DNA from 3 places in the Gallintestinimicrobium sp. genome. Region 2 is predicted to be linked to each of the others. Evidence: a T-box and tRNA genes for the amino acid it is inferred to sense, from the RefSeq annotation. Region 2 holds a T-box; the other regions hold tRNA genes.
The links. The T-box of region 2 lies ahead of proS (proline--tRNA ligase). A T-box ahead of a tRNA ligase gene usually reads a tRNA of that ligase, here a tRNA-Pro.
Positions count from the first base shown of each region.

Region 1 (7,252 bases), on a different contig from region 2:
AAGACGAAGAAATAGAGGTTATTGATTCGTTTTTCCAGAGCGCGCCTGCGGATGCGAGACCTTTGTGGTTTTTGGGAAAATCTTTGGAATTGCTTTCGACTGCGGACATTGTGTATTTTGCAAAAGGATGGGAAAACGCAAGAGGCTGCCGCATTGAAAATACCTGTGCCATTGAGTATGGGATTGATGTGATCGAAGATTATACGGAGGACTAAGAGTATGGGAAGCAAAGAGTTTTTAGAAAAAAGTAAACAGGTTGTAGTGGATTATTTCAACAGCCACGCGGACAAAACTGACCAGAAACAGATTACAGGGGATGACGTATTCGTGGTTTGGTACTGCAAGACGCTTCAGAACCACAAGGCACTGCTGAGCACAAATGTTTCTGACGGTATGTATTATGAGATCACCCATAACGGTGACAAGCAGGAAACCTATGTGGACGCTTACAAAAAATGGGAGAATTTTGTGGTGAGGTAATGCTTATGTGGAAAGGAATTGACGTATCAGATAACCAGGGCACGATCAACTGGGCACAGATCCCCGAGGACGTAGATTTTGCGGTCTTGCGTAGTGTGCGCCGATCAGGCAAGGCAGACCATCAGTTTGCTACAAATCTGGAGGGATGTCGGAAGCACAATATACCTGTGTCTGTATATAAGTATACCTACGCAGCTACACAGGACGCAGCGCGACAGGAAGCACAGCAGGTCGTGGAACTGTTGAGGTCACATCATCTGACCGGTATGGTCTGGTGGGATGTAGAGGACAAGGACGTGCTGCGGCCGCTGGGTGCTGCAAAGCTGACGGAGTGTATCCGTGCGGCGCAGGAGGTTATCACGGCAGCAGGGTACGGTTTTGGACTGTATGTTGGGTTGTATGTGTATAAGGAGCGCTGGTTTGACTTTAATGCGTTTGCCGGGACGCGGTTGTGGATAGCACGTTATTATCGCGGCTATCGTACAATGCGGTTTGATGATGAGCCGGATCAGAAATACAAGCCTGATGTTGACGGTGATATATCTGGGTGGCAGTACACGAGTTGCGGCGAGATCCCGGGCATCAAAGGCGATGTAGACCTTGACATAGCCTATGAGGATCCGATGCTGTGGTCGCAGCCTGCGGTGGAGCCGGGCGTGATCTATACAGTATCGGTGGCAGATGTTTGGACACGCGAGCAGGCGGAGATTCTCCGGCAGCAGTTTGAAGCAATGGGAATTAACGGGATTATTCATGAAGTGAGAATAGTGGAGTAACGGAGGGACCGGGCACTTGAGGGGTGTTCCGGTCTTTTTTTGTGCCTTAAATCATGGCAATATCTACTTTTGAACGAAATATAAATGAAAATAAAAAATGCGAAAAGAGCAAGAAATAATAGAAAACTCGTGTTGCATTTCGTGTTGCATGGGGATACAAAATAATATAAAAAAGCATATATAAATACGCTAAACAGTATAAGAAGAAAATATTAAAAGTCCAGAAAACCGCGTAAATACAACAAAAAACCGCTGAGTCGCAAAACTCAACGGTTTTTAATCAGTCGGAGTGACAAGACTTGAACTTGCGGCCTCTTCGTCCCTAACGAAGCGCTCTACCACCTGAGCCACACCCCGATGTGCCGTATTTCTCAACCGGACAAATGATATGATACAGCATAATCGGACAGAAGTCAACACTTAATTTGAAAAAACTTCACAAATTAGGTTTTTCTGTTACAGTTTATTCGTACCGTTTGAGTTGTTCATAAAAAATTAAGGGTTTCTTTCTTGCAAGAAATGGAAATATAGACTATATTAAACGGACAAAAGGCAGGCACAAAAAGGACAGGCGGTAAGCTCGGAGCAAAGGCTCCCTAAAGGATACGATAAGCTGTCTGTGATCTGCAGAATGGAGTGAACATGAAATATTTCTGGTTGACCATAAAGAAGATGTTTCGTTTTTTATTAAAGCCCTTATCCTTTGTACCGGCGCTGTGCGTGATGTATATGATCTTTTCCTTTTCCGCCCAGACGGCGGACGAATCCGGACAGCTGAGTATGCTGGTCAGTGAAAAGGTGGTGCTCCTGCTGGGAAAGCTGACCTCCGGCAATCTGGATACTGCGCAGGTGGGAGTGTATGTAGATGAGATTCATTTTCTCGTAAGGAAGATGGCACATTTTAGCGAATATTTTTTGTTGGGACTGACACTTTCCCTGCCCTTATATGTTTATCGGCTGCGGGGCTTTTGGCTCGTGCTCGCTGCCGGATTGTTCTGTGCCGGGTTTGCCGGTCTGGATGAGTACCATCAGATGTTTGTGGCAGGACGCTCGCCGGCGCTTCGGGACGTGGCGATCGATACGGCAGGAAGCATCACCGGAATTTATATGACAAGGATCATCGGATTTATTGGGAGAAAAACGATATTTGCACCCCTTTCGATGGAAAAGCGCAGAGAACGGAGAAAAAAGAGATTTGTATAAAAAAGTAAAAAAAAAGGCTTGCAAAATTAGAAAGTATCGTGCTATAATATCACTTGTCAGTTCGATAGGGGCATAGTTCAAAGGTAGAACAGCGGTCTCCAAAACCGTCGATGTGGGTTCGATTCCTACTGCCCCTGGTATTGCGGGAAAGTCAGAGAAGACGATATCTTTTCTGGCTTTTTCTTGTTTTATTCATGACAATAAAATGCTCGCAGAGCGTGCATTCTATTGTAGCAGCTCGTTTAGGGCTTTGTTTTTTGGCTGTCAGCCGGGGGGATTTTTTATGGAACAGAAGCATACGCTAGAGGAGAATGGGTATTATGCACAGGTCACAGATCAGCTGATTGAAAATATCGGGTATCAGATGATCCGCCGGAACTGGTCGATGAAGACGCTGGCGGATAAAGCGGATCTTCCTTATGAAACCGTAAAGCATCTGATGGCAGGAAAAATCGGCAGACCATCCTTTATCAGTATTCTGAAGATTGCAAATGCACTGGAATGTTCGCTGGATGATCTGGCAGGACGGAATAATCCGGCGCTGGAGGGACTTCGCAGGCTGGCAGACCATGCGGATGGAATGTATCAGATTTTTGCGGAAGTAGAACATTTGCTGTATCCGAACTTCATGATGCAGAGAGAAAACAACAAATAGCACAAATAAAAAATGAAATGATAAAAAAGTACTGTGAAAAAGAGAGAAGAATCGGTGAACAACCGATTCTTTTTTGTCACAAAATGTTCATAATCGTTTACAAATCGTTCAGCTTCTTATCGGCGGCAACCGGATATACTGGATAGTAGGAAGGTACAAGGACAGGTTGACGATTAGGGGATGATCAGTTGAAAAAAAAGGTATGGGGCATTTTGTTTCTGGCAGCGTTGGCGTTAAATGTGTTGGCGTGGAAAAGCAGCAGCTTCTGCGATTTTTATGCGGAATCGGTTTTTCCGGTATGGAGCAGCATTTCCACGCGGGTGATGTCGGTTTTTCCGTTCAGCGTCGGAGAGAGCATGATCGTGCTGGGGATTTTGTTCCTGACAGCGTTTGCAGCTGTAGGATTTTTGCGTTTGACTGTAAAAAAAGCGTGGAGCAAAAAATTGTTTCACAGCTTTTCCTGCGCATTTTCCTGGATTTTTCTGGCACTCGTCTGGGTTATGACCTGTAATTGTTTTTTGCTGTATCATTCTTCGGCGTTTGAGGATCGGTATATGGAGCAGGTGCGCAGTGAGAACTACTCCAAGGCAGAGCTTGCTGTGCTGCGGGATTATATTGTGGTCAATGCCAACGAGCTTGCAGAGCAGATGGAGCGGGATGCAGACGGCTATCTGATTTATAAGGGAGACACGAATCAGGCGGCTGTAGAGGCGATGCAGCAGGTCGGCACAGATTATGGACGCCTGCAGGGCTATTATCCGCAGCCGAAGGAGATTTATTTTTCGGAGCTGCTCAGTCAGACCTATAGGATGGGGTACTATTTCCCATTTTCCATGGAAGCAAACTACAACGGAACGATGTATATTGTAAATAAGCCCTCAGTGATCTGTCATGAATTTGCACATTTAAAGGGCTTTATGCAGGAGGATGAGGCGAATCTGATCGGATATCTTGCCTGTATCAACTCAGACGATGCATTTTTCCGCTACAGCGGCTATATGGGCGTACTCAATTATGTGGAAAAAGAATTTCGTGAGAGCATTCAAAAGAGCCGGAAAGAATACGCGAAGCATCCGCAGATTTCTGCACAGGTTTATGCGGATAACATGTTTTTGACCCAGGAAGCATGGCAGACTGTCGAGAAAAAGGCGGTTGTCAGTACCAAAACAGCGAAAAAGGTTTCCAACGCGGCGACAACGGCTTCTCTGAAATTAAACGGAGTGGAAGAAGGCATGAAAGCGTATGACGGTGTGGTGAAGCTGCTGCTGGATTATTATGACGGTGTGCTGTACGGGGATGTTTTGGTGACGGTGGACGCAGAGTGACGGTCTAAAAAGCGTGCAAGACATTATTCAGAGTGTATAAAACAGGAATCTGCTGCGCATCCTGACAAAAACGGCGGTGCTTTTTGGAAAGAAACTGCCGGGAAAAGGAAAGGGGCGTGTGGGCGATGGACTATTTGAATGCATTCTGGGTAGGTGGTCTGATTTGCGCGCTGGTGCAGATTTTGATGGAAAAGACGAAGCTGATGCCGGGGCGGATTATGGTGCTTTTGGTCTGCTCGGGCGCAGTGCTGAGCGCACTTGGCTGGTATCAGCCCTTTGTCGATTTTGCCGGGGCAGGGGCGAGCGTGCCGCTGCTTGGCTTTGGGCATACGTTGATGAAGGGCGTAAAAGAAGCGGTGGAACAAGACGGATTTCTCGGATTGTTTACGGGAGGCTTTCAGGCAGGGGCTGCCGGAACTGCGGCGGCGCTGATTTTCGGATATCTGGCGAGCCTTGTTTTTAAACCTAAAATGAAAAGATAAAAGTATTATTCCCTGCAGGCGATTTCCTTGCGGGAAAGAAACTGGCGCATGGTTTTGTCCCACTGCGCGTCCAGTGTTTTATCGAAGACAAAGGAAGAAAAGGCGGTTCCGGTCGTCAGGCGGATGGCGGAGCCGTCATATTTTATGGTCAGGACCAGCGCCTGAACCTGTTCCGGTTTTAAAGACGGATCTGCGCCCTTCATGACGCCGGGGACATACTGGGGCATGAGATGCAGGACGAATTTGAAGGAAAGAGGCGTGTGTTTGCCGCGGATCATCTGAAACAGAACCGGACGGATGAATTTCCAGGGCAGAAACAGGTAGCCGGCGTCCGGCGTTTCATCGTCCTGATAAAATTCGGGATTGACGCGCCCGTCGATTTCATAGGAAACGGCGCAGGAAACCGAAGCCTTCTCCAGCAGAAAAGAGTCAAAGCAATCCTCTGTCAAAAGCTTCGCCATAAAATGCTTCATTTCAAGAATCTGAAAAGCGGTCATATAATCAATCCTCCATTCCGCGGGCGCTTTGTGCTGCTGCGCGGTTTTTTGTGATATGCGTGCCGGTCAGTTGTGAAACAGTTCACCCGCGCCATTCGCAAAAACGCGTCTGCGACGCTTTGTGCTGCTGCGCGGTTTTTGTGATATGCGTGCCGGTCGGTTGTGAAACAGTTCACCCGCGCCATTCGCAAAAACGCGTCTGCGACGCTTCCCGCTGCTGCGCAGCTCCTTTTGCTCATGAAGCGGCGCTCCCTTCGTAGCTTTTTTCAGTCAGATTTTCGTGCGAGCACGAAATCTTCCTTCAAAAATCCACGAGTGAACTGTGGTATCAGTATATCAGAGATGGGGTTTTTTGGAAATACCCTTTACAGGAACAGTCAGAACGTGTTATCATATGTAGTAATGAAAACTACATGGATTGGTTTTGAGAATATACGAGAAGCCGTGGTGCGGCAGGCGCAAAGCGCCTGCGGTATGGAGGAAAACATGAGTTATAAAATCGTTGTGGACAGCTGTTGTGAGCTGCCGGAGAAATATAAGAAGGATCCGCATTTTGAAATCGTACCGCTTGGTCTGGAGGTCGGCGATTACCGGATTATGGACGATGAGCATTTTAATCAGAAGGAATTTCTGGAGCAGGTTGCCTCATGTCCCCAGTGCCCGCGTTCCTCCTGTCCGTCGCCGGAGAGCTATCGGCAGGCGTTTGAATCGGAGGCAGAGCATATTTATGTGGTAACGCTGTCCGGCAATTTGAGCGGAAGCTATAACAGTGCCATGGTCGGAAGGCAGATGTATCTGGAAGAGGACGAGTCCAAACAGATTTACGTCATGGATTCCTGTTCGGCTTCCTGCGGAGAGACACAGCTTGCGCTGCTGGCAGCTTCCCTGGAGGAACAGGGACTTCCCTTTGAAGAGGTGGTAAGCCGTCTGGAAGCGTTCCGCAGTGAGATGAATACGTATTTTGTCCTGGATAATCTGGAAACTCTGCGTAAAAACGGCAGACTCAGCGGTATCAAGGCACTGGTTGCATCTACCCTGAGCATCAAGCCCGTTATGGCAGGCACGATGGACGGCAGGATCGAGCAGATCGGGCAGGGCATCGGCATCCGTAAGGGTCTGCAGAAGATGGCGGACGCAGTGGTGCGCAATGTGGCAAGACCGGAGGAAAAGACCCTGATGATCACCCATTGTAATTGCCCGGAGCGTGCAGAAAGCGTGAAGCGGATGGTGACCTCCAAGGTTTCTGTAAAGGATGTTGTGATTATGGATACTGCGGGCGTCAGCAGCATGTATGCCAATGACGGCGGCGTTATCGTGACGATCTGACGGACAGGAAATACGAAAAGAAGAGAAATGAAAGGCGGCTGTGCGGTAATGTGCGGCCGCTTTTTTGTTTTTTATTGTTTTTTATTCATCACTGGAAGGATCGGTGTTTTTCCGGTTGTACGCAAAACGAGGCAGCTGGAACAGGAAAAAGGCGCAGTTGAAAATGAAAAGGTTGTGGTTCATAAAAAAATAAAATATTCTATAAAATCCTAAAGAACAGATTGACAATTAAATTGCGATCTTTTACTATAAAATTATCGAAAACATACAAAAATGGCAGAAAATCGGAATAGAAATTCCCGGAATAAGGAGGTTATCAACAGTTAAATATAAATTATAAAATCATATAAGTAGATGTTGAGTTTTCTGAGATATTAGAGCAGAATATTATTGAAAGAAGTTGATACTTTGAGTAAATATTATTCTGATGAGCAACTCAACCAGGTAATAAATGTAAAGCCTAAAAACCGCATTACAATTGGATATTGTCGCGTTTCCAGCCATAAAC
Region 1 is NZ_JBKVPW010000002.1:84,590-91,841, forward strand. Features, by position in the region: gene ACLTOQ_RS02195 (DUF4406 domain-containing protein) at 1-215, shown strand, start outside; gene ACLTOQ_RS02200 (DUF6275 family protein) at 220-480, shown strand; gene ACLTOQ_RS02205 (GH25 family lysozyme) at 486-1,256, shown strand; tRNA gene ACLTOQ_RS02210 (tRNA-Pro) at 1,541-1,613, opposite strand; gene ACLTOQ_RS02215 (VanZ family protein) at 1,899-2,459, shown strand; tRNA gene ACLTOQ_RS02220 (tRNA-Trp) at 2,526-2,596, shown strand; gene ACLTOQ_RS02225 (helix-turn-helix domain-containing protein) at 2,743-3,114, shown strand; gene ACLTOQ_RS02230 (DUF3810 domain-containing protein) at 3,303-4,439, shown strand; gene spoVAE (stage V sporulation protein AE) at 4,565-4,921, shown strand; gene ACLTOQ_RS02240 (DUF5721 family protein) at 4,927-5,418, opposite strand; gene ACLTOQ_RS02245 (DegV family protein) at 5,905-6,744, shown strand.
Region 1: it has a tRNA-Pro gene. The T-box ahead of proS (proline--tRNA ligase) is inferred to sense a tRNA for this amino acid. The anticodon was not compared.

Region 2 (7,252 bases):
ACGCATTTCAGCCTCTGCAAATTTCCAGCCGGGGCTCTTATCGGTATCGTCCACTTTTACGCGGAAGTTGGAAAGACGATCTTTTAATTCATATGCCTTATCCAGTACGCCCTCTTTTCTCTGCTGGATCGGAATGATCACAACCTGTGTCGGAGCAACCTTAGGAGGCAGAACCAGACCGGAATTATCACCGTGTACCATGATCAGCGCACCGATCAGACGGGTCGTCACACCCCAGGAGGTCTGATGCACATATTTCAGCTTATTGTCCTTATCCGTAAACTGAATGCCGAAGGCTTTTGCAAAGCCGTCGCCGAAGTTGTGGCTCGTACCGGACTGCAATGCCTTGCCATCATGCATCAGCGCTTCAATTGTATAGGTTGCTTCTGCACCCGCAAACTTTTCTTTTTCCGTTTTGCGTCCCTTGATCACCGGAATCGCAAGTACCTGCTCAGCAAAATCCGCATATTCATTCAGCATCTGGATCGTACGCTCTTCTGCTTCTTCAGCAGTTGCATGTGCCGTATGGCCTTCCTGCCACAAAAACTCTCTGGAACGCAAAAACGGACGGGTTTCTTTTTCCCAGCGAACAACGTTACACCACTGATTATATACCTTCGGAAGGTCTCTGTAGGACTGGATATCATTTTTATAAAAATCACAGAACAGTGTCTCAGAAGTCGGGCGAACGCACAGACGCTCCTGAAGCTTCTGCAAACCACCATAGGTTACCCATGCAACCTCGGGCGCGAATCCTTCTACATGATCCTTTTCTTTTTCCAGAAGGCTCTCCGGAATGAACATGGGCATATATACATTCTGTACCCCTGCCGCTTTAAATCTCTCGTCGAGCTGCTTCTGGATCAGCTCCCAAATCGCATAGCCGGCTGGTTTGATCGCCATACAGCCCTTTACGCTGGTATAGCCGATCAGCTCTGCCTTCAGAACCACATCGGTATACCACTGTGCAAAATCTTCTTCCATGGACGTAATCTGTTCTACCATCTTTTTGTCTGCCATGTTATTTCCTCCTTTTCCCTGTAAATCTAAACTGGCGGCTCCTCATTTTTTTTCAAAAACAATAGAATGCACACTCTGCGGACACTTTATTGCCATGAATAAAAAAAAGATACCTGATCCCCAAAGGGACCGGATATCCGGCGGTACCACCCCAATTAACATGCACTCTGCATGTTCGCTCTGCATCCGTTAACGCCGGACCTACGCTGCCTTATTGGGGCAAAGCTCCAAGGGTCGGTTCAAAATGTTCTGCACAGCTGCTTCCACCATTGCAGCCTCTCTGAAGTGCGCTCCCATCTCTACTATTCCTTTTCTGCGCTTCTTTTCTATCTGTTATTGATGATAAAAAAATTCTCCGGATTTGTCAACCGGAAAACGAAAAGTATTGGCGCGTCCGGTGGATGAAATGATGCCGGGCGCGCTGCTCCTGATTATTTCAGTTTATACTTTTTTTCCGCTCCTCGTCCGATAATATCGATCAATCCGTTTTCACTCATCTGACGTGCAAGCAAATATGCTCTCGTTTTTTTGATATTCAGCAGCTCCTGCAGCTCTTCCTCCGTCATTTCCTGATACTCCGCCAGATAATCCAGCACAATTTTCATCTGCGACGTAATTTCCGTCGAAGGTTTCTCTGCTGCAACTGTCAAAGCTTCCTGCTCTGGCATGTCTGCATTTCTGTTTGGCAAGATCATTTTAAACGTATTTTGCGTCACGTCAATTTTAGGTTGCACCGCACAGCCCTTATAGAGTGCAAATATTTTTCGAATGCCAGTCCCATAGGATTCTATCAGTTTTAATCTGTGAAAAATTTCCGCCAGTCTCCGGTTGCGCGGTTGGGAAATTCCACTCCGGATATCTTCCGCTGACAACCCCGGCAACAGCCCTCCAATCGAAATAAATTCCATACAGGAATTATTGACATTGATAATAATGCTTCCACTGTAACTGTAATCCCGATGAACAAGGGCATTCAGCAACGCTTCTCTCAAAGCTTCCTCCGGATAATCCGATTTTTCGATCCGCTCCAGCCCTTTAAAAATCGCTGTCGTCCGGTTACAGAGGGACAGATACGCATAGCTTTCCTCCAGCTGTTTGAAAACAGAACCGCCAAACTCCTTCGCATCCTTGAATACCGTATTGGCATCGTCTCCGAATACCGCGATTTTGGTCGTATGCTTACATTGGTCTGATAAGATCAACGCCAGGTTTGTATACTGATCGTCATGGATATTTCGCAGGCCCAATGCAATATATTTATCTTCTGTGAAATTTACATGATATCGTGCAAATGCCTCTTCTGCTTCCTGAAATGTCAATCCTTGCTCAACGGTGCGCATCTCTTCAAACACATCTCCGTCAGAATCCTTAATCATCTGACGAATCTGATCCGGAGACGCTTGTGCACAGGACGCACCCTGACGGACATATACGCCTGACGGCTTGATTCCTTTTGCTTTCAGATAATATGGTTTATAAGAGCCTTCTCCAACTTCAATCTGAATAAATTTATTCTCCCGAAGGACATACCGCACAAACATGGTCACATCCGGTGCAATGGCATCCCGGACTCCATTTGTCAAACGGGTATAAGTTTCATCTATGTTCTCAATTCCCGTAGGATTTCCCTGATCGTCAACTCCAATATAAATTACGCCGCCTTCTGTATTTGCAAAAGCGATCACTTCTTTATAAATATCATCGATCATCTGGGATTTATATTCAATACGTTCGCTTTCATATTGCACGTACAGCACCTCCTGGCTTTTATCTCCATACCCCCGGTTCCTACCTAGATAAATCTAGTTCTTAGCTATATCATATCTGTATTTTCACTTTTTTCAATAGTATTAGGTGAATTTTCACCCTATCAGAGTGAATATTCACTTTTTTCACTCAGTGATAGTGAATTTTCACTCTCATCACCGCAAACGAAAAGACGCGCAAAAACCATTTTTTGATTTTTGCACGCCCTTCGTTTCCTTCTAAAAAACAGGCAAAGCAATGTATTTATCCCACGATCTAATTATCACCACACAAATTCCCCACATGCTCTGCTTGTTTTTTATGCCGTTTTCGGCAATGAATAAGGCTCCCGGAGTTTTTATGTAACCGCCTTCTGCCTTATCTGTCTCACAGTGTAACATAGCCTGTCCATTCACAGATCAAAATTTCCTGAACGCAGTGAAATTCGTCTTAAACGCTGTCACACGTCGGTTCCCGGAATTTACTTTTCCTTTTTCTCCATGTATTTCCGGACAAATTCAGGTACTTCGGGCTCATGCAGGATTAAAATCAGCTTTCTGTTCACTGCATTTTTTGCGGAACTCAATGCAATTTTTCTAACCAGTTTTGCAGTTTTTTCTTTCATCATAAATATTCTCCTTTTTCAGTATTATATTTTATTCCTTTTACAAGGAAGAATACTGAGCGACTCCAGCAGTGCGGAAATTACAATAATTCCACGCCAGTTCGATTTTGTAAGCAATAAACTCAGCAAAATCAGCCCTCCACAAAATAATATAGAATATACCTTTTTTCGAAGATTCTCTTCTGCTTCTAACAATGGCGCTGTTTTCGTTCTTCCAGGTGCCCTTAACCATAAAATCAGAATGCAGAGTCCCCATAAAACAACAAATACTCCAATTCCCCAGTTTTCTAAAAGGCTACCTGCCACAAGACTAATAAAACATAAAGCAATCATAGCCAATAAGCATGTCCCTCTTGTTGGGCAATGAACTCCGCCTGCCCAACATCTTAATCCACAAAAGGATAATAAACATAATGCAAATTCAACTTCTTTTCCTATCAAAACGCTGATCATAAAAAGAATCAAAAATTTTACGCACACATCCAGAAATACACCAAGCCCAAACTCTATGACTTTACTTTCTGTCTCTGTCAGTTTTAATTCTCTTCTATTCCATTGCGCTATCTGGTTTGCCAGCTTGTCTATCATTGTCCTCTCCTCCTGTATTAAAGATATCACACCTTTTTATGGATAAATCATTTTTTCCTAAACGCATCATTTTTTAACCCAAACGCAAACCTATTGTTATTATTTTTACGTTTTTTCATATTCCGTTTCTGCTTCATCTTTCTTTGTCCTCATGATAATATAATATATGCACTAGGAGGTTTGCTTATGACTTTACTTACTTTTTTATGCCAACTTATTTCAACTACCACTTTTATACTGATGTGTCATCTGATCCTTTCAAAACGTCTGCCCCGAAAAATCACTTACCCTCTATACTTATACACAATTTTTATCTGTATTTTTCTGGCCCCGTTTTCCGGGCAATATGGCATCCCGATCTTTTTACTTGGAGCGATTATTATTTTGCTGTTTCATAAAAAGGATCGATTATACAATCTTCTCTTTTTTCAGATTCTATGGGCTTGGAGTGTTCTGACTGACTACGCTGTCACTATTCCGCTGCGTATCGCCGGATATGATTTTGATGTCATTCTGACCTCCCTTCCCCTCACGCTCCTGTTCTCCATCCTCCACGCCCTCCTTTGCATCCTGCCGTGTCTGTTTATCGGCAACCGTCTGCACCGGAAGCTGGTCACGGATCAAAATGTAATCCCTCCGCGGATTCAGTTGCTTTTGTTTCTGGAGGTCACAATCTGTTCCTGTATTTTCCTGATCAACATCATTTTCGGCAGTCTGCTTCATTATCCGAGCGATATTCTGTTCTTCAACGGAATCCTGATTTTCTGCTTCGCAACAGCAAACGTCCTGATTTTTCTGATGCTTTACAACACACTTCAGGCCAACAAAAAGCTGGAGCTTCAGGCCCGTGAGCAGGAAAATCTGACACACTACATGGCACAGCTCGAAAATCATTATCAGGACATCCGACGGTTCAAACACGATTACCTGAACATTCTTTCCACCATTACCGGCTACATCCAGGAAAACGATATGGACAAGCTTCGGAATTATTTTGATTCCAGTATCGTCACGAGCAGCAGCATTCTGGTCAATCAGGACGACACCCTTGCGCGTCTGTCGCTGATCAAGGTGACGGAGATCAAGGGTCTTTTGTATACAAAAATGGTACAGGCAATGAACCGTCAGCTGGATGTTTCCTTCGAGCTGACGCAGGAAATCACAGAACTTTCCACTGATTTGCTCACTCTTTCCAGAGTGCTGGGTATTTTTCTGGATAACGCGATCGAAGCTGCTTCCGAAACCGAACAGAAACGGTTTCATATTGCAATCGTGTGCAAGGTGCATTCTGTTATTTTTCATATTGAAAACTCGACGAAGCCGCTTCTTTTCCCTCTGGAAGAGCTTTTCAAGCCAAGTATTTCTTCCAAAGAAGCGCACAGCGGTCTTGGACTTCCCACCGCAAATATGCTGATCGCCAATGCGCCGGAGCTGACCTCCAACACGATCTGCGAAAACGGTCTTTTTAAACAGATTCTTGTTGTTTCCAACTTCAAAAAGAATTATCATAATATATCGTGAGCATAGCTCACTCAATAATTTCGCCGTTCGCGATGAGCAGGCTTTGCCTGTTCCCGCTCTCTTGCGCTCATTAAATCATAAAGATTTCATGCCGCTTCTGCGGCAGAATGGGGGATGACATGATACCAATTTATTTATGTGAGGATAACCCGCTTCAGCTTGATCTTCTCAAATCCATGATCGAAAAGTACATTTTCATTCAAGCTTACGACATGGAGATTCGACAGGCCGTCCACACGCCGCATGAGCTGCTGAATCTGCTTCCGGATCAGCCCGAAAATGCCGTTTATTTTCTCGACATCCATCTGCACTCTGACATGGATGGAATCGAACTTGCCTCAGCAATCCGCCAGAAGGATCCGCGCGCATTCATTATTTTTACTACGACGCATTCCGAAATGGCAATGACAACGTTCCGCTATCAGGTAGAACCGCTGGGTTTTTTAATCAAAGACGATCCGAACTACACCCTGCAGATTCTTCACTGTTTGCAGAGCGTTCTCGAGAAAAGTAAAATTCCGGCTTCTCCGAACGGTCGGCTGCATTTCAGGATGCCCGATCAGGATTTATTCATACCAATCCATGAAATTCTTTATATCGAAGCGACCGGTGCGCACCGCATCACCGTCCATACGACGACTGCGATCTACCAGTGCAGCGGCTCCTTGAATGAAACGCTCTCCAAACTCGACCAGAGCTTTTTTCTCTGTCACAAATCCTGCCTGGTAAACACTGCGCATATCCGCACGCTGTATCGCCGCCCCTGCCAGATTGTTCTGGATAACGGCGCGGTCTGCCCCTGTGCACAGAGGCGTTTCTCTCAGCTGCAGCACCTGATGGGAATTGAATAACCTCAGCTTCTGCAGAAAATCTGCCGCAGTCCTTCTGTATACAGCACTGTATACAACGGTCCCAGAAAAATGCCGCCGGCTCCAAACACTTTCACACCTGCATAGACTGACAAAAGCATCAGCACCGGCGGCAGACCGATCTGCGCACCCAACAGGCGCGGTTCCAGAAGCTCCCGTGCTGCAATACACGCGACGTAGGTAACCGAAGCAAATGCCGCACCCTGAGGATTTTCATTCAAAAGCTGCCAAATTGCAGTCGGAATCAGTACAATGCCGGTTCCGATCATCGGCAATGCGTCCAAAATCCCTGCCAATAATCCAATCCACAGACCATTTCTGACTTTTCCAATCCAAAGCCCCAAAACTGTAATTCCTGATATGATCACCAGAATTTTCAGCTGCGCCCTGCAGTAACCGCCTGTCATCCGTAAGATTCTGTCAATATTTTCCCAGATCTCGCTCTTTTTCATCCATTCCGAAAAACGCGCATAATCCCTGCACAGCCAGAACGCCGCGATCATCCCGATCCCCCAGAACGCTCCTGTCCGCAGCGCAAAGCTGCAGGATTTCGCCGTCCAGTCCGCAGCCTTTGGCAAAATCTCCCGACCGACAGTTTTCGCCATTTCGTCTCCCTTATCCTGAAAAAACGTTCGAATTTCTCCCTGTTCCCTCCCGAGAAGCTCTTCCGCCCTGCAACAGCCATTTTCAAACGCTATATTCACCTGATCTTTGATCGCTCCTGACTCACTTCCGATTTTTACCGCCCATGCAGTTCCCTTTGACAGCAGAAAAAAGAATCCAGCCGCAAGGATTCCGGTCAAAAGCAGCAAAAATCCTGCCATCAGGATGTCTTTGCGAATCCGCAGCCTTTTCTCTGCCCGGCAAAGCTGCGGATATAAAA
Region 2 is NZ_JBKVPW010000011.1:52,336-59,587, reverse strand. Features, by position in the region: gene proS (proline--tRNA ligase) at 1-1,020, opposite strand, end outside; T-box leader at 1,142-1,345, opposite strand; gene ACLTOQ_RS10735 (RNA-binding domain-containing protein) at 1,452-2,768, opposite strand; gene ACLTOQ_RS10730 (hypothetical protein) at 3,248-3,394, opposite strand; gene ACLTOQ_RS10725 (accessory gene regulator B family protein) at 3,416-3,979, opposite strand; gene ACLTOQ_RS10720 (GHKL domain-containing protein) at 4,166-5,500, shown strand; gene ACLTOQ_RS10715 (LytR/AlgR family response regulator transcription factor) at 5,620-6,351, shown strand; gene ACLTOQ_RS10710 (AI-2E family transporter) at 6,354-7,252, opposite strand, start outside.

Region 3 (7,252 bases), on a different contig from region 2:
TGGCACTTACAAAGAAATTTACTATTATGTATGTAGTCGGAATAGGATGGTCCGGGGTAAGCATTGTGAATATAAGGCAATGCTGAAAAAGACCGATATTGAACCGATGGTCATTGAGGCAATTCGTGAGATCGTAAGGAATGAGGAATATGCCCAGGCCATTAAAAAACGGATTGGCGTTCAGATTGACACGAAAGCAGTGGATAAAGAACTGGAGGGTTATCAGGCAAAGCTGAAGGAAGTTGATCTGAATAAAACAAGATTGGAACGGGAAATTGACAGTCTCCCTGCTGATGCAAAATATCGGGAACGAAAGCTCCATGATATGACCTTGCGGTTAGATTCCCTATATGATGTCATTGTTGAGCTGGAGGAAAAAATCGAAGATGCCAGACTTCGGCGAGATGCAATTAAGCAGCAGGCAATTACTCTTGAGAATATTTACAAAATCATGGTGAATTTCGACTGCGTTTATAATATAATAAATGACGAAGAAAAGAGAAATGTGGTCACAGCCTTGATTAAGGAAATTGAAATTTACAGGAATGACGAGTCTGAATATCCGCTAAAGCGGATTGGTCTGAATTTTCCGGTGTTCAAGGATGGCGGGGAAGTTACGGAGCTTTTGTGGGACAAAGGGAATACCGTTGAGTCATATCCTGTTCCATAAAAATCCTCCATCGGTTTGGTGTTTTACGGCGCTTATGGGCGCTTTATGTGATTTTTGTAGCAAAAAAGACTGTTGAAATTTCAACAGTCTTTAAAAGTCGAAGCGACGTGATTTGAACACGCGACCTCTGCGTCCCGAACGCAGCGCTCTACCAAACTGAGCCACGCTTCGATTGCTTCATCAAGCCTTATTATCATAACGAATTTTTCTGAAAAAGTCAACTGGAAAATTTAGAAAAAACGAAAAACTTTTGCAGCCTTTTGCAACTGACAGTTCGTCAGAAATAGAGTATACTGAAAGCGAAAGAACTTAACAGAAAAAGAGTTTCAGACAAAAGGGGACAGATCATGGCAGATACAGTTTTTTATACATATGACAATGCCTTATATGAAAAGGTTTACCAGACCGCTTATCAGGCGGCAGCGGAGCTGATAGAGACCGCCGGGATGAAAGCGGGTCAGATTTTAGTAGTCGGCTGTTCGACCAGTGAGGTTGGCGGGGAGAAAATCGGGACCTATTCCAGTCCGGAGCTGGCGGCAAAGGTCTTTGGCGGAATTTATGCGGCTGTGCAGGAAAAAGGCATTTATCTGGCGGCCCAGTGCTGCGAGCATTTAAACCGTGCACTGATTCTGGAGACAGAAGCGGCAGAAAAGTATGGCTATGAGCCGGTCAATGTTATGCCGCAGCCAAAAGCAGGCGGATCCTTTGCAACAGCGGCATGGCAGGCATTTGCTGATCCTGTGGCAGTGGAGCATATTGCGGCACATGCAGGAATGGATATCGGAGATACGCTGATCGGGATGCATCTAAAGGATGTGGCGGTTCCGGTCAGACTGTCCATTCGACAGATCGGGGAGGCACATCTGGTATGCGCACGGACGCGGCGGAAATTTGTCGGCGGGGTTCGGGCGGTTTATGACGAAAGATACCTGTAAACAGCATATGAAATAAGGCTACCGGCATTTTCGCGGGAACGCCTGCAGAAATCAGGAGAAGGATAAAAGAGGGAGCATGGTATGGTGTTGGAAAAAATAGCCGTTTTGAAGGAGCTGACCATTTTTTCCGTGCTGCTGAGAACTGTGCTTGCGATGGTTTTCAGTGGAATTTTAGGGTATGAAAGGGAAAAGAAAGGGCGTCCGGCAGGATTTCGGACGTATATGGTTGTCTGTATCGGCTCGGAAATTGCGATGATGACGGGAATTTTTCTGAGCCGGGAGCTTGGAAGCACTGACCCGAGCCGGATTGCTGCGCAGGTGATCAGCGGGATCGGATTTCTGGGAGCCGGGACGATCCTGGTGACCCGGCAGAACCAGGTAAAGGGGCTGACCACCGCAGCGGGGCTGTGGGCGGATGCCTGTCTGGGACTGGCACTTGGTTCTGGCTTCTACTCCGGAGCAATTGTCGGTTTTGCAGCCATTTGGTGTTCTCTGAAAATCCTGAGAACAGTAGATAAGAGGCTTGGAAAAACAGCGCGTGTTTTTGGAGCTTACGTGGAGTTTGTAAGTATCAAGGATCTGAGTGCCTTTTTGGCATATGGACGGGAACATGGCTGTAAAATGGACGGGCTGGAGATTGTACGCAGCAAGGATGTGGATGGAAACAGGGTGGTTGGTGCAACAATGACCCTTCATTTTGATACACCTGTATCCCATGAGAAGGTGATTGAAGAGTTCGGCAGACTGGAGGGCGTGCAGTTTATCAAAGAAATTTAAGCGCGGCATGTGAACGTTTCGATAGGCAAGACGATGATTTGTACGACGAACTGTACTTTGACGACAGCCCGTATTGACGCAAAAAGTAAATTTAATACCATATTTTTCTAAAAGGGTATTGACAACGCAGAGATTTGTAGCATGATAGTGGTGTGGGGTATAACTACTATGAACAATTATGAATTTTTAGAAAAAATCGGCTTTTCGTCAAATGAAGCAAAAGTATACGGAACACTAATTAAACATAAAGTGTTAAACGGTTACGAAATCGCAAAACTTTCGGGCGTTGCGCGTTCGTTGGTGTACGAGGTTATCAATCGCCTGGTGGCAAAGGGCGCGGTTATTCGTATAGACGGAGAGCCGAATTTTTACAAGCCTATCGAGTATCAAGACCTTATACGTAGCATCAAGGAAGAAAACGAAAAGAATATTGCCTGCGCCGAACGCGAGCTACAACAACTTGCAACGGAAAACGCCGACGTCGATTATGTAATGAATATAGTGGGCGAAGAAAAATACGTTGCTAAGGCAAAGGAACTTATCGACAGCGCGCAAGCGGAAATTTCGCTGTCCATTTGGCGAGAGCTGTTCGAAGTGCTGCGTAGTAATATCGAAAACGCAATATCCCGCGGGGTAAAGGTGTATATTTTTACCTTCGGAAGCATTTTGGTCGAGGGCGCAACGGTGTATTCGTACAATATCAACGACGTTTCAACACTGTTTCCATACCGTAGAACAACAATTATAATCGACGGCGGAGAGTGTTTAGTCGGAGAAGAAGGCGATCGCAACGTTTACGTGCATACGCGCAATCATTCGGTTGTTTCCCTTGCCACCGACGAAATTGTTTTGAATGTTTTTTGGAATAAACTTATCGAAAAAGAAAACCTGTTGTCTAAAGGCTGCTCCGGCGCGGATTTCTTGCAAGCCATACACAATTTGGCGGAGCGCTACGGCATTACCGACGAGATGACCAAGAATTTCCTTGTTTACAATTTTCAAAAGGAGAAAACTCAAAATGGCAAAAAATGTTGAACGATTACAGGCGCGCGAAGCCAAGGAACTTATCCGCCGCGAAAAGCAGTTGGACGCAAGAAGCAACAAGTTTTATTTGATTTACTTGTTTATGATTTTGTCGCTCATCTACATAACGGACGAAATCGCGTCTACTATATCCATTCAGTTTCAGGCGAATATAGTTACAGAATTCTTCGTAAAAAATATGGGTATGGAATACGGCGCGGGATTATCGCTCTTTTCCGCCATAGGTTTTATTTCCTATCCGGTAACACTGCTTATTATTTTCTATCGTCCCCTTGCGGACAAATTCGGGCGTAAGCCGTTTTTGGTTATTAACACGTTATGTATGGGCTTAGGGCTGTTCCTTGTGTATTTATCCAAAGAGATCTACGTTTACATGATAGGCGGCACGTTGATGGGTTTTATGGTCTCGCACGATATGCAATGCGTGTACATACTGGAATGCTCCGATGCAAAGTCTCGCGCCCGTAACTACGCAATCGTAAAAGCGGTGGCGATACTGGGCACGTTACTTGTTCCGTTGCTTAGGGCTACACTCATGCAAAACGTAAGCGAGCGTTGGCACGTAGTATATTTGGTGCCGGCAATTGTCGGTTTTGTAATGTCGTTATTCGCGCTGCTTTTTGCTAAGGAAACAAACGCATTTTTGATTAAAAGAATAGAGTATTTAAAAACGCCTATAGAAGAACGTGAACAACGCAGCAAGGAAGGACGCGAACAAAACGCACAAGGCGGAATTCTGACCGCTGTAAAATTCGCATTCAAACACAGACAATTGCGCTTTTTGATTATTGCTTGTTGCTGCTTTTATCTCGCTTCGTTAGGTACGGCAACGTACAGTACGGTCATGGCAAAGTCGGCGCTGATGACGGAAGAAGAAATAACTCTTGCTTTGTTTCTGTATCCCGTCGGCAACGCGCTGTTTACATTGATTTCCGGTTTTGTGTCGGATAAATTCGGACGTAAAGTAACTATAGTCGCAATGTCTTGTTCGGCGTTGACGTGTTATTTGCTGTTTATCTTTAGCGGTATGTTCAAGTGGACTCCGTATTTGACGGGTTTTGCTATCGGCGGATTTATGGGCAGTTACTGGGGCGCAGGCGATACCATCGGCGGAATTATGTTTTCCGAATCGTCTCCTACAAACCTGCGTTCGTCGGTTACGGTAATCAATACGTTGCTTAACGGAGTTATGGGCGGACTTGCAACAGTTATTACTATGATACTGCTGCCTATCATTCCCGAAAGCATGTTCGGTTATATGTATTTGGGCATGACGGTTCCAGGGCTTGTAGGGGCAATTGTAATAATGTGGCTGTTTGTCGGCGAAACTCGCGGACTTGATCTTAAAACTGTAACCGGTACGGAATGGGATAAGCCTAAAAAGGTTAAAGAAGAACAACAGGACGGTGAATAAAATGAATAACAAACGATTTGAAATCGGCGCAAGCGAACAGCCGTTAGATATTATTAAGGAAACGTGCGGTTTTGCGGGCATTTTTAAGCAAATAGGCGTTATAGGGGATTCTTTGGCATCGGGCGAGTTTGAAAGTCACGATGAAAACGGAAATATAGTTTATACTGATATGTACGAGTACTCGTGGCCCGCCGTTTTAGAGCGCATTACTGGAACAAAATACAACAATTATTCCCGCGGCGGAATGACCGCGCGCGAGTATGTTCAAAGTTGGGCGGACGCAAACGGATTTTGGCAATGGAATCAAGCGTATATTATTGCGTTAGGCAACAACGATTCGTTTGTGTTCGGGCATCCTCTGGGAAGTGTCAAGGACGTCAACGCCGATTGTCCGCAGGATAATGACGATACGTTTTTCGGTAATATGGGCAAAATCGTTTCCAAACTTAAGACAATAGAGCCTAACGCGCGTATTTTTGTTGTAACTCCTCAACTGCGCGGTGAAGCGTGTGATAATGATATCCGTTATATCGCAAGCGAACTCGCCAAATTGTGCGATATGTTTGAGTTTACTTACTTGCTGGATATGACTGCGCATGCGCCCGTATACGATGCAGAAATGCGTAAATCGTTCGGGTTGGGCTTTCATCCGAACCCGATGGGCTACTATGCATACGCGTTGACTGTGGGAAATTATATCGATTACATTATCAGAAGTAACCCGCAGGAATTTGCTACGATACCGTTTGTAGGTACGTTGCTCAAAAACAAAGATTACAAATAGGAAAGGTATTGACTTACCGGTCAAAAGAACTTTATCAGGAAGCTTAAAAAATATGGCAGCCGCGTCAGGAAAATTTTCCTGACGCGGCTGCCTTTTAGAGCGCTGGACTGCGCTAAGCCATGTTATCATATTGCGTGTCGTGCTGTCCTTTTGTCACACAGTTCGTGTCGTCCATTTGGAAGCGTCCCAGACCGTATCTGCGAGCCCGTCATAGAACTCGGGCTCATGGCATACCATCAGAATGCTTCCGCGATATGCGATCAGTGCACGCTTCAATTCGTCCTTGGCATCCACATCGAGGTGGTTGGTGGGCTCGTCGAGGACGAGTACATTGGAGGGACGGTTGATCAGCTTGCAGAGACGCACCTTTGCCTGTTCACCGCCGGACAGGACTTTGACAAGGCTTTCAATATGCTTGGTTGTAAGGCCGCATTTTGCGAGGGCGGAACGCACCTCATACTGGCTGTAGCCCGGAAACTCCTTCCAGATCTCCTCGATACAGGTTGTGGAAATATCCTGACTCATTTCCTGCTCGAAATAGCCGATCTCCAGATAATCTCCCTGCTCTACGCTGCCGGAGAGGGGATCGATCAGACCGAGGATGCTCTTCAGCAGAGTTGTCTTACCGATTCCGTTTGCACCGGTGATGACGATCTTGGAGCCGCGTTCCATGGACAGATTCAGCGGGGAGGACAGCGGCTCGTCATAACCGATTACGAGGTCGGACGTCTGGAAAATATATCTGCCGGGCGTGCGTGCCTCTTTAAAATTGAACTCCGGCTTCGGCTTTTCAGCCTGCAGTTCTATTACATCCATTTTATCCAGCTTTTTCTGACGGGACATCGCCATGTTTCTGGTGGAAACACGCGCCTTGTTGCGGGCAACGAAATCCTTCAAATCTGCAATTTCTTTCTGCTGCTTGTTATAGGCGGCTTCCAGCTGCGCTTTTTTCATCGCATAAACCTCCTGGAACTTGTCATAATCGCCTACGTAGCGGGTCAGCTGTTGATTGTCCATGTGGTAGATCAGGTTGACGACGCTGTTTAAGAACGGAATATCATGAGAAATCAGGATAAAAGCGTTTTCATAATCATTTAAATACCGTTTGAGCCATTCGATATGAGAAACATCGAGATAGTTGGTGGGCTCGTCCAAAAGCAGGATGTCCGGTTTCTCCAACAGAAGCTTACCCAAAAGTACCTTAGTACGCTGACCGCCGGACAGCTCGGAAACATCCTTGTCCAGACCGATTTCGGAAAGCCCGAGGGCGCGTCCAACCTCCTCAACCTTGGAATCGATCATATAAAAATCGTGTGCAGTCAAAAGCTCCTGCAGCGTTCCGGCGTCCTCCATCAGCTGCTGCATGGTATCCTCGTCTGCTTCGCCCATCTTTTCATAAATCCCGTTTAATTCCTGTTCCATATCCAGCAAAAAATCAAAGGCAGAGGTCAGTACCTGACGGATGGTCATGCCCTTTTCAAGGGCAGTGTGCTGATCCAGATAACCGGCGCGGACATTTTTGGACCATTCGACCTTACCTTCATCGGGCTGCAGGCGACCGGTGATGATGTTCATAAAGGTGGATTTTCCCTCGCCGTTTGCGCCGATTAAACCGATGTGCTCACCCT
Region 3 is NZ_JBKVPW010000019.1:30,614-37,865, forward strand. Features, by position in the region: gene ACLTOQ_RS14105 (recombinase family protein) at 1-670, shown strand, start outside; tRNA gene ACLTOQ_RS14110 (tRNA-Pro) at 768-841, opposite strand; gene ACLTOQ_RS14115 (TIGR01440 family protein) at 1,018-1,605, shown strand; gene ACLTOQ_RS14120 (MgtC/SapB family protein) at 1,687-2,382, shown strand; gene ACLTOQ_RS14125 (TrmB family transcriptional regulator) at 2,551-3,417, shown strand; gene ACLTOQ_RS14130 (MFS transporter) at 3,401-4,840, shown strand; gene ACLTOQ_RS14135 (SGNH/GDSL hydrolase family protein) at 4,842-5,624, shown strand; gene ACLTOQ_RS14140 (ABC-F family ATP-binding cassette domain-containing protein) at 5,778-7,252, opposite strand, start outside.
Region 3: it has a tRNA-Pro gene. The T-box ahead of proS (proline--tRNA ligase) is inferred to sense a tRNA for this amino acid. The anticodon was not compared.